Regions from separate parts of the Gordonia sp. YY1 genome, predicted to be linked through region 1. Evidence: riboswitches for the same ligand, from Rfam matches in the RefSeq annotation. Region 1 holds a riboswitch; the other holds the start of a gene.
What was found. A riboswitch is a leader RNA that binds a small molecule or an ion and turns the genes downstream of it on or off. The one in region 1 is predicted to bind cobalamin.
Positions count from the first base shown of each region.

Region 1 (5,657 bases):
TGCACGCCCAACGACCGTTCCAGTTTCTGGAGCTGGGCGCTCAATGACGGCTGGGTGAGGTGGAGACGGGCAGCGGCCCGGCCGAAGTGGAGTTCCTCGGCTATCGCGAGGAACGAAACCAGGTGCCTGAATTCCACGGATTCCCCCTTGGTCAAGCCGTGATGCGGTCAGGTGATCACGCTATCGACACCGACTAACGTGCGGTGAACTCCGGGCGAAGCCCACCTGTCGGACGGATCCCTGGCCGCAGCACCCTCGATCGGCGAGGGGTCGAGCGCCGTCAGGCCTCCAGAGCCCCTCGGGCACCGCCGAATTCGCGGTCGGCACCGATCTTGGCCCGACGCCCCGCGCGGTCGCCCGCCTTCCGTGCGGCCTCGGAGTAGCCGGCCGATGCACTCGACGGTCGCCACGTGCCGCGTGCGGTGGACTCGGTCTTGTAGAAGTCGGTGACCTCGAGTTCCTTGTTGCGCAACGCCAGCGCCGTCGAACGTTCGGGCTCACCGGACCTCCGCTCGGCGGCGAGGGCTTCTTCGCGGGCGGCGTCGCGCGCCTCGGTGAGCCGCTTGCCGATGCGTTCGGCGAAGGCCGATTGGAAGTTGAGTCGCGCCGTGATGGGCGACAGCGGTTTCTCCTCGATCACCCGGCGGGCACGCCATCCGCTGCCCTTCGTGACGACCCGCGCGAATGTCTCGCCCTTGTACGCCCCCGACCTCAGGTAGGCGTCGCTGGCGGCGACCATCTGGATGATCAGCGACGTGTAGAGCGCCTCGCAGGCGTCGATGTCGGCCTCGTAGCCGTAGGCGAGGACGAAGGTCGAGTTGCTCGCGACGTCGACGGTCACGTCGTTGGCCGCGGTGATGGCCACGAACAGTTGCACGTAGGTGCGCAGGCCGCGCTTGCCCGGCTCGCCGATCTTGATCTGCCGCGAGATGGGGGTGGCCTTCTTGCGGGCGGCCGGATCGTGCGCGCGGGCCACGGCGAGATCGATCGACGACGCCGTGGCCAGACGCTGTGCGGCCTGCATGAACGTCTCGGCTTCGTGCTCGTTGTCGGTGTTCTCCGCCTGTCGCAGGAGGGCGGAGATCCGGGTGAGCAGCTTGTCGTCGCGCATGTATTTCAGACTATCCAGCGGCCCGATCGGTTCCATCGGGCCGCCGACGGGCCGGAAAGGCCAGGGTCGGGAGCTCCGCCCGCGGACAACCAGCGGGCGATGTCGCGCGGGTCTCGCCGAACACGACGCGGGGTGAACACGTCACCGGAGTGGAATCGCGGTCACTGCTTCTCGCAGGCGATGCCGTCCTTGTCGCGATCGCTCTCGTCGTTGGCGTCGTAGAGGGCCTGGTCGACGGTGAAGTTCGTGACCGGGGTGCTGGAGGTCGAATCGACGGCACCGGGCTCGCCGACGCCGTGCGGGTGGTCGGCGTTGAGTGCCGTGCAGTTGGCGTAGTCGGTCGCGGCCGACGCGGGTGCCGCGACCATCAGCGGCGCGACTGCCATCGACGCCGCAGCGACGAACCCCAGAACCATCTTTCGCGAAGCACTCATCGTCGAACTCTCCCTAGACCGATGTGACCAGGCAAAGCTAACCCGGCAGCGTCGTCGGTATCCGCGTTGTGTCGCGAGATTGGTCCGGCCGATGGACAGTGCGCCATGCAAGGTCGTCACGGGACCGAAGGAGCGCGCTACAACCCGAATCGCGCCTGCATCCCGCGCAGGGTCTCGGCCGATACGAGCAGACCCGCCTCCTCGTCCGGCGACAGCGGCACCTCGAGTCGCGTCTGCGCACCACCGCGGTCGACGACCGTCGGCAGGGACAGACATACGTCCTCGAGCCCGGGGAACCCGGAGGCGACCGTCGAGACGGGCAGCACCCGGTGTTCGTCGCCGAGCACAGCTTCGACGATCCGGGTGGCGGCGAGGCCGATGGCGTAGTTGGTCGCACCCTTGCCTTCGATGATCGCGTAGGCGGCGTGCACGACCTCAGACCGAATGCGTTCGCGGGCAACGGAGTCCATGGCCGGTCGGCCGGGCAAGGCCTTCCAGGATGTCAGCGGCACCCCGCCGATCGTCGCCGAAGACCACAGCGGGATCTCGCTGTCGCCGTGTTCGCCGACGATATAGGAATGCACACTCTGGACCGCCACACCGCAGTGCTGCGCGATGAGGAACCGCAAGCGCGACGAGTCGAGAACGGTTCCGGAACCGAACAGCCGATTCGACGGCAGGCCGGTGACCCGCTGGGCGGCGTAGGTGACGACGTCGACCGGGTTGGTCACCATGAGGTAGATCGCATTCGGCGCGACCTCGAGCACACCGGGCAGAATCGATCGTGTCAAACCTATTGTCGCCTCGGCCAATTCGAGACGCGACTGACCCGGCTTCTGCTTGGCGCCGGCCGTGAACACGACGACGTCGGCGCCGGCGCACACCGACACGTCGTCGGAGCCGATGATGTCGGCACGGGGCACGAACTCGAGACCGTGCGACAGGTCGAGCACTTCCGCGGTGACCTTCGTCGCCTTGATGTCCAGCAGGGCGACGGTCCGCGCGACCCCCCGGATCAGTGCTGAGTAGGCGATCGCGGTGCCCACCGCGCCCGCGCCGATGATGGCCAGTTTCGTGGGCCGTCCGTCCATCGGATCACCGTCCGCCTCGGTTCGATTCGCGTCTGGTCGTTGCTCTGCCGGCCCCAGCCTACGACCTCCGGGCTGCACTCGCCCGGCTACGCGAGGGTGGGGCCTCGGTGTCCGTATTGCTAACCTCACCGGAGAGATCGGTCGCACCTGCACAAGCGGGTGCCAGGGAACCTGGTGCGAATCCAGGACTGGCGCGCAGCGGTATGGGGGACGGACCCGACATCAAGCCACTGGGGCAACCCGGGAAGGCGTCGGGTCCGGACGAACCCGAGTCCGAATACCTGCCGTTCTCGTCGAGTCCACCCGGTATCTCGCGCACAGATGCCCAGACCGAAGGCAGTACCACCCGTGCCCCGTCCTCCCGACGGCACGACGATGATCGCCACCGACACGTCGGTAGGGCGACTTCCGTCGATGCCTCTTGCCCTGATCCTTCTCGTTCTCACCCTGGTGAGCATTACTGTCGCCACCGCTTTCGGCGCCGAGACCATACCCATCGGTGATGTCTGGCGTACCGTCGCCGGGCGTCTCCGGGGTGACGAGCTCGACGCCGCCCACTCCGTCATCATCTGGGATCTACGTTTGCCGCGTTCGGTTCTCGCGGCGATCGTCGGCGCCGGTCTGGCCCTCGCCGGTGCAGTCATGCAGGCCCTTGTCCGCAATCCGCTCGCCGAGCCGTACCTTCTGGGCGTGTCCGCCGGAGCCGCGGTCGGCGCCACGGCCGTCATCACGCTCGGTTCGTTTGCCGCCCTCGGCGTCTGGGCGTTGTCCGGCGGCGCCCTGGTCGGCGCACTTGTGGCGTCGGTCACCGTGTACGCGGTGGCCCGGGCGCAGGGCGGACTGACCGCCTTGCGCCTGATCCTCTCCGAGGTGGTCCTGTCGTCGGCGTTCATGGCGCTGTCCTCGTTGCTGGTGTTCACCGCCGCGGACCCGCATGCCGCCGACAACGTGATGTTCTGGATGCTGGGCAGCGTCGCCGGCGCGACCTGGGCGAAAGTCCAGATCGCCGGCGTCGTCGTCGCCCTCACGGTGTTCGCGATGCTGGCGATCCACTCCTGGCTCGACGCCTACGCGGCCGGCACCGACACCGCGACGTCCCTCGGGGTTCCCGTGCGTGCCATGCGGAACGCGTTGTTCGCGGTCCAGGGCATTCTCGTCGGAGTCCTGGTCGCGGTCGCGGGCGGAATCGGATTCGTGGGATTGATCGTCCCCCACGCCGCTCGCCTGCTGGTCGGCGCGACGCACCGGGCGATGATCCCCGTCGCGGTCTGCGGCGGTGCCCTGTTCCTCGTGTGGGTCGATGTCATCTCACGAGTGGCGGCCTCACCACGCGAGATGCCGCTGGGCATCGTGACCGGACTGATCGGCGCACCCATCTTCCTGTTCTTGATGGGACGACGCCAGTACGTGTTCGGCGGCGGGTCCTGATGAGCTCCGGCACACGTTCGATGACCCTGTGCGCGAGCGCCGTCAGCTGTCGTCGTGGGGGCCGCACGATCCTGCGCGAGGTGGACCTCGACGTCCCGGCCGGAACCCGCCTCGCCATCGTCGGCCCGAACGGGGCGGGGAAGAGCACGTTGCTCCGGACCCTGTGCGGTCTCGAGAGACCGGCGACCGGGCGTATCCGGTTGGCCGGCGACGATCTCGATCGTCTTCCCGCGCGGCGTCGTGCGCTGTCGATCGCGGTCGTCGGTCAGGATGAACATCCGTCGGCCGAACTCACGGTCGCCGAAGCGGTCGGCCTCGGACGCACGCCGTACCGGTCTGCCTGGTCCACAGGCAATTCCGACGACCACGAGATCATCCGGTCCGCTTTGGAGCAGGTGGGACTGGGCGGTTGGGAACGCCGGTCGTGTATGCATCTGTCGGGCGGCGAACGGCATCGAGTCGTGCTCGCCCGCGCGATCGCCCAGCAGACGCCGATCGTCGTTCTCGACGAGCCGACGAACCATCTCGACGCGGCCTGGCGGCTGCGGTTGATGCAGATCCTCGACGACCTCGACGCCACGGTCATCGCCGCCATGCACGACCTGGACCTCGTCCTCCGCCATTTCGACTCCGTCGCTGTCGTTTTCGACGGCGGCATCACCGCGCACGGCCCGCCGGTCGAGGTGTTGACACCCGATCTGCTTACCTCGGTCTTCGATGTGTCCGGCACCGTCGTGTCGCACCCCGAGACCGGTCTCCCGCATCTCCTGTTGAACTCTCCCATCACTGCGCAGCAGGCCCACACCAGCAAGGAAAACCGATGAACCGCACCATCACCCGAGTCGCACCCACACTCGCCCCCGTAACCGTTCTCCTAGGGGTGGCCGCAGGCTGCGGCACCGAGTCCGACGCCACCGCATCCGACACCGTGACCGTCACCAACTGCGGCGCCGAGGTCACTTTCGACCAGCCTCTCGATCGGCTGTTCGCCAACGACGGCGGGATGATCGCGATCGCGCTGGCGGCCGGCGCACGCGACAAGATGGTCGCCGTCAGCGCGCTCGCGCGCGACAAGGACGTTCTCCGACTCGAATACGGCCCGCAGGTCGACACGCTCGACGAGGTAGCCACCGAACCGCCCACGCTCGAGAACATCGTCGGGGGCCAAACCTGAGGTCCTGTACGCCGGATACAACTACGGCATGAGTGAGTCCCGCGGGATCACCCCGGAGATCCTGGCCTCGCACGGCATCGACGTGTACCAGCTCTCGGAGGCATGCCGTCAGGCCGACGGTCAGGCACCGCGGGGCACGATGGATCCATGGGTCGCGCTCGACACCGACCTGCGCAACATCGGCACCATCACCGGCAATCCCGAGCAAGGGGCGAAGGCGGCCGACGAGATCGCCGACCGCCTCGAAAGCCTCCGCAGCGCACCGCAACCGACGGAGAAGCCGACGGTCTTCGTCTTCGACAGCGTCTCCGACACCATCTTCTCGTCGGGCGCTTTCGGCGGACCGCAGGGCATCATCGACGCCGCGGGCGCGCGGAACGCCACCGAGGACGTCCAGGACACCTGGACCGCGGTCAGCT
Region 1 covers NZ_WXYI01000010.1:73,096-78,752, forward strand. Annotated here, with positions in the region: gene BPODLACK_RS14450 (LysR family transcriptional regulator) at 1-137, opposite strand, end outside; gene BPODLACK_RS14455 (DUF2786 domain-containing protein) at 281-1,111, opposite strand; gene BPODLACK_RS14460 (excalibur calcium-binding domain-containing protein) at 1,273-1,545, opposite strand; gene BPODLACK_RS14465 (L-lactate dehydrogenase) at 1,683-2,636, opposite strand; cobalamin riboswitch at 2,758-2,939, shown strand; gene BPODLACK_RS14470 (FecCD family ABC transporter permease) at 3,012-4,064, shown strand; gene BPODLACK_RS14475 (ABC transporter ATP-binding protein) at 4,064-4,888, shown strand; partial or broken gene BPODLACK_RS14480 (ABC transporter substrate-binding protein) at 4,885-5,657, shown strand, end outside.

Region 2 (5,657 bases), on a different contig from region 1:
GCCGACGCTCATGCGCGCGCTCGCCGCGGTGCGACCGCGTCCAGGCAACGCCACACCGCTGATTGGTCGGCGGTCACCTCACCGCTCCTGGTAGGGAAGATGGCTGATCACGTTGAGCCGGCCGCGCTTCTTGTCGTCGTTGGACACGACGTACCAAGGCGCCCAGCCGGTGTCGGTGTAACGGAACATCTCGTCGCGCGCCCGCGAGAAGTCGTACCAGCGGCTGTAGGACTCGAGGTCGACCTTCGACAGCTTCCAGATCTTGCGCGGATCGTCGATGCGACTCTGGAGGCGCAGCGTCTGCTGTTCCTGACTGACCTCGAGCCAGTACTTCAGGAGGAGGATTCCGGAATCGATCGTCGCCCGGTCGACCGCCGCCGGTTGATCGGTCGCGGCCACGCCCGAAAGACCACTGACGGAATTCTTCCCGCGATGCTTCTTGCCACCCATCGTTCACCTCACAGTCGCCCGCCGTCCTGGGCAGCGGATGCGGCGTCCTCGACCACTCGAAGACCTCACATTGCCATACCTCTCCTGAGGGGGCATCGACGAATCACGTCGTATTGTCGACGGCCACGACTCATATCACGCGCGGTGACGCCGAAAAGGGCTCAGATCGATGCCTTCTCGCCACAAACAACGACGAGCGACGGCCCCGGCAGGCTTCTGCCGGGGCCGTCGCTCGGTGCGGTTCGCCGGTCAGCCGCGCAGCAGCCCCTTGGCGACGTGGGTCACCTGGATCTCGTTGCTGCCGGCGTAGATCATGAGCGACTTCGCATCTCGCGCGAGCTGCTCGACCCGGTACTCGGCCATGTATCCGTTGCCGCCGAACAGCTGGACGGCCTCCATCGCCACTTCGGTGGCGGCCTTCGACGAGTAGAGCTTCATCGCCGACGCCTCCGACAGGCTCAGCGGCTTACCCGCCTTGCCCCGCTCGATCGCGCTGAAGAGCATGTTCTGCACGTTGATCCGGGCGATCTCCATCTCGGCGAGCTTGAGCTGGATGAGCTGGAACTGGGCGATCTCCTGACCCCACAGCTTGCGCGTCTTGGCGTAGTCGATCGACAGTCGCTGCGCCTCGTTGATGATGCCCAGCGACAGTGCGGCGATGCCGACACGTTCGGCGGTGAAGCCGGCCTTCGCGCCTTCGGAACCACGGGAATCTCCCCCGGTGTCCTCGGTCTCGCCGAGCAGACGGTCCTTGCCGACCCGGACGTTGTCGAAGAACAGCTCACCGGTCGGCGAGCTCATCATGCCCATCTTCTTGAACGGCTTGCCCTGGGTGAGCCCCGGCATCCCCTTGTCGAGGACGAAGGACAGCACCTTGCGGTCACGCATGGGCGTTCCGCTGCCGTCGTCGAGTTTCGCGAACACGACGATGGTGTCGGCGTACGGGCCGTTGGTGATGAACGTCTTCTGCCCGTTCAGGATGTAGTCGTCACCATCGCGGCGGACGGTCGTCTTCATGCCGCCGAGCGCGTCGGAGCCCGAATCGGGTTCGGTGATCGCCCAGGCGCCGACCTTCTCCATCGTGACCAGCTCGGGCAGCCAGCGCTTCTTCTGCGCGAGCGTGCCCTTGCCGCGGATCGTCGAGGCGGTCAAGCCCATGCTCACACCCAGCGACGCGACGAGACCCAGGCACACACCCGCGAGCTCGATGTTGACCATCATGAACATCGAGCCGCCCATACCGCCGCCGTCACCGGAAGATTTCTTCTCCCCGTTGGCTTCTGCGGCGAGTTCCTTCTCCAGCGCATCCTTGGCCATCGCATCGACCCCGAAGGTCGACAGCAGCTTGCGGGTGATGTCGTACGGGGGCAGTACGCCGGACTCGAGCTCGTCGAGATGTGGCCGGATCTCCTTGTCGATGAACGCGCGCAGCGCGTCCCGCACCATCAGATCTTCTTCGGACCACTCGAACATCGTCACTCTCCCAGACCGGTGCCCGCCGGGGCGAACACGTTTCAGTTTTGCCGACTCAACTGTGTCAGGAGTCACTCAGGATGTCTAGGTACGTCTGCGCGAATTCGTTTCTTCAGGGTCTCGACCAGAGGTAGGCGGCCGCCGGACGGACCTCGATCCCGAAGTATCGGGCGGGGTCGTCGCACAGGAGCGCCTGGGCGACGGGCATCGCGACCACGATCGAGGCCATCGCGGTGTCGTGGTGGTCGCGCCAGGCGTGCACCCTGCGCACGAATACCTCCACGCTCTCGCCGCCGTGGGGCCGGGCCGCCGGGTCGGTGAAGAAGGTCGCGAGGTCGCGCGGGTCGATCTCCTCGGGCGTCGATCCCGCCCAGGAACCGACGTCGAGTGTCCGGAGCGCGTCGTCGACGTCCGGCCGCCCGCCCAGGAGCCGGGCAGTCTCGCGGGTCGCGGCCTCGGGTCCGCAGCGGGTCACCGGTCCGGCGACCGATGCGGCGAGCGCTTCGATGTCGCGCCGCCCGCGCTCGTCCAGCGGCGCATCACCGCCGAAGCGCACCGATCTGTTGGGACCGGCGCGCCCGGCAGTGATGATCTGCATGAGAACGTCCCGGCCCGTTCAGTTCTCGGTGGCGTCGACCGTCCGGCGCGCGGTCGGGTTCTTCGACCGCGCCATCGCGCCGAGGATCAGCGCGAAGGTCACCGTCAGCACCGTCCACAGGATGACCTGGTTGGTGATCGTGTACACGCGGAAGTCGGCGACCACATCCGCCGGGAATCCCGGGAACACGATCTGACCGGTGTCGTCGCGCACCGGATCGGGCACCTCGCTGAACGACGGCAGGAACGCGATCGTGATACCGACCGCTGTCAGATACGCCGCGCCGCCCACGACCGCCGACACCAACCCGCCGATCCGCGGACGCAGCCACAGCGCGAGTACGACGGCTGCGATCGCCAGCACCAGCGACACGACGGTGATGGTCAGGAAGGCGCCGGTGCGATCCCCGATCGTGTCGTCGTCCCCTACGGCCGGCGGATTGGCCGGGTAGGCGAAGTACGGCACGCCGAAGACGGCCACGAAACCGATCGCACCGGTCACTCCGGCGACCGCGCGGGCATCGGTGGCGGGATACCGGTTGCCGAGGTAGCTCCACAGCACGGTGAAGGCGACCGCGAAGAACGCCCCCATGCACAGCGCGAACACCAGGTTGCCGACGCCGGCGCCCAGGTTCTCCTGCATGGCGCGGGTGAAGACCTCACCGCCGTCGCCGTGGTGGTGGCCACCCGCCTCGGCGGCATGGGCCAGTGTCTCCTCGGCCTCTGAGCGGGCGCCCTCGTAGTCGACGGCCTTCGACACCACGGGTTCGATGTAGAACCGTGCGAAGACGAACGACAGGATGCCGGCGATCAGGCCCGACAGCAGGCCTGCGCCGATGAATCTCTTCTCCATGTGAACTTGTCCCTACCGATCGGGTCAGAACGACTCAGTGGCAGGGAAAGCCGAGGAAGTGGCGGGCGTCGTGCACGAACTCGTGCACGTGCGTATCCTCGCCGAAGACGGAGACGACACCCTGGTCGTAGCCGAGGAAGTAGTAGGCGAGCCCGGCCAGCAGCACGGTGAGGCTCAGCCAGAGCGCCGCGCCGGCGACCGACAGATTCGGTACCGCCAGAGCGCGCGGTGCGGGTATGACTGCTTCGGACGTACGGGGAGCTGTCATCGGGATGTCCTTTCGCCGATCTCGCGTCGGTGAGTGTGGTGGATCAGTTACTCGCCGGCACGGCATCCTGACTCACGTCTTCCCCAGGCACCGTCGAAATCCTCGACCGCGTCCGGTTCGTCGTTCACAGTGGCGCGACCGTTCCGGATTCTCACCGGATTCCCCGTACAGGCGTGAGATGACTGTATACCCCGACCTGTCACACATGTGCGACATAGTGGAGAGATGCCCCGCCCTTCGGTACTCGACCGCTTCACCGCCCCCACCCGGCGATGGTTCACCGGGGCGTTCACCAAGCCGACCGCGGCGCAGAAGGGCGCCTGGACCTCGATCGCCGACGGCGCGAACACGCTGGTCATCGCACCGACCGGCTCCGGCAAGACCCTGGCGGCGTTCCTCTGGGCCCTCGACCGGCTCGCCGCCGACACCGCTGCACGCCGTCCGGGCACGAAGGTCGTCTACATCTCGCCGCTGAAGGCGCTCGCCGTCGACGTGGAGCGCAACCTGCGCGCGCCGCTCACCGGCATCACCCGCGCCGCGCAGGAACTGAACCTGCCCGAACCGAACATCACGGTCGGCGTCCGCTCCGGCGACACCTCGGCGGCCGACCGTCGCGCCCTGGTAAAAACCCCGCCCGACATCCTGATCACCACCCCGGAGTCGCTCTACCTCATGCTGACCTCGGCGGCGCGGGAGAGTCTCACGAACGTCGAGGCGATCATCGTCGACGAGGTGCACGCGGTCGCCGCGACCAAACGCGGCACGCACCTGGCGCTGACCCTCGAGCGCCTCGACGAGCTGCTCGAGAAGCCCGCTCAGCGGATCGGCCTGTCGGCGACCGTGCGGCCACCCGAGGTCGTCGCCGGGTTCCTGTCCGGGTCGGCCCCGTGCCAGGTGGTCAAACCGAAGGCCGACAAGACCTTCGACCTCCGCGTCGACGTCCCGGTCGAGGACATGGCCAACATCCCGCCGGCCCCCGGTCCCGACGGCGCCGACCCGGCCGAACTCGACGATGCCTTCTCTCCCACCGCCGGTTCGCTGTGGCCGTACGTCGAGGCGTCGATCGTCGACCAGATCGAGGCCAACCGGGCGACGATCGTGTTCGCGAACTCGCGACGCCTCGCCGAGAAGCTGACCGCGCGGCTCAACGAGATCCACGCCGGGCGACAGGGCGCAACCACCGAACCCAGGGCCAATCCGACGGTCGCGGGCGGGGCCCCCGCGTTCGTGATGGGCAGCGGGGCGAGCTCCGGCGCCGAAGCCGTTCTCGCGCGTGCCCACCACGGTTCGGTGAGCAAGGAGCACCGCGCCCAGATCGAAGACGACCTCAAGGCCGGTCGTCTCGCGTGCGTGGTGGCGACCAGTTCGCTGGAACTCGGCATCGACATGGGTGCGGTGGATCTGGTGATCCAGGTCGAGGCACCGCCGTCGGTCGCGAGCGGTCTGCAACGTATCGGCCGCGCGGGCCACCAGGTGGGCGAGATCAGCCAGGGCATCCTCTACCCCAAACACCGCACCGACCTGCTGCACTGCACGGTCACCGTCGAGCGCATGCTCGACGGTGCGATCGAGGAGATCAAGGTTCCCCAGAATCCCCTGGACATCCTTGCCCAGCAGACCATCGCGGCCGCCGCCGTCGACGATCTCGAGGTCGACCACTGGTACGAGGTGGTCCGCCGGGCCGCTCCCTACAAAGATCTCGGACGCGGGGTCTTCGACGCGACGCTCGATCTCATCGCCGGACGGTTCCCCTCCGACGAGTTCGCCGAACTGCGCCCCCGGGTCAACTGGGATCGCGACGCGGGCGTGATCACGGGTCGCCGTGGCGCCCAACGACTCGCGGTCACCTCCGGTGGGTCGATCCCCGACCGCGGACTCTTCGGCGTCTTCATGGTCTCGGCGCCGGGAGCGCAGCGAGCGGGCCGCATCGATACCGGCGAAAAGTCAACGCGCGTGGGCGAACTCGATGAGGAGATGGTCTACGAGTCGCGGGTCGGCGATGTGTTCGCGCTGGGC
Region 2 covers NZ_WXYI01000009.1:138,724-144,380, forward strand. Annotated here, with positions in the region: gene BPODLACK_RS13865 (SulP family inorganic anion transporter) at 1-12, opposite strand, end outside; partial or broken gene BPODLACK_RS13870 (polyphosphate kinase 2) at 88-372, opposite strand; gene BPODLACK_RS13875 (acyl-CoA dehydrogenase family protein) at 700-1,923, opposite strand; gene BPODLACK_RS13880 (histidine phosphatase family protein) at 2,036-2,521, opposite strand; gene BPODLACK_RS13885 (CbtA family protein) at 2,540-3,373, opposite strand; gene BPODLACK_RS13890 (CbtB domain-containing protein) at 3,408-3,641, opposite strand; cobalamin riboswitch at 3,682-3,851, opposite strand; gene BPODLACK_RS13895 (ATP-dependent helicase) at 3,867-5,657, shown strand, end outside.
Region 2: another riboswitch for cobalamin. It lies ahead of BPODLACK_RS13890 (CbtB domain-containing protein); the one in region 1 lies ahead of BPODLACK_RS14470 (FecCD family ABC transporter permease).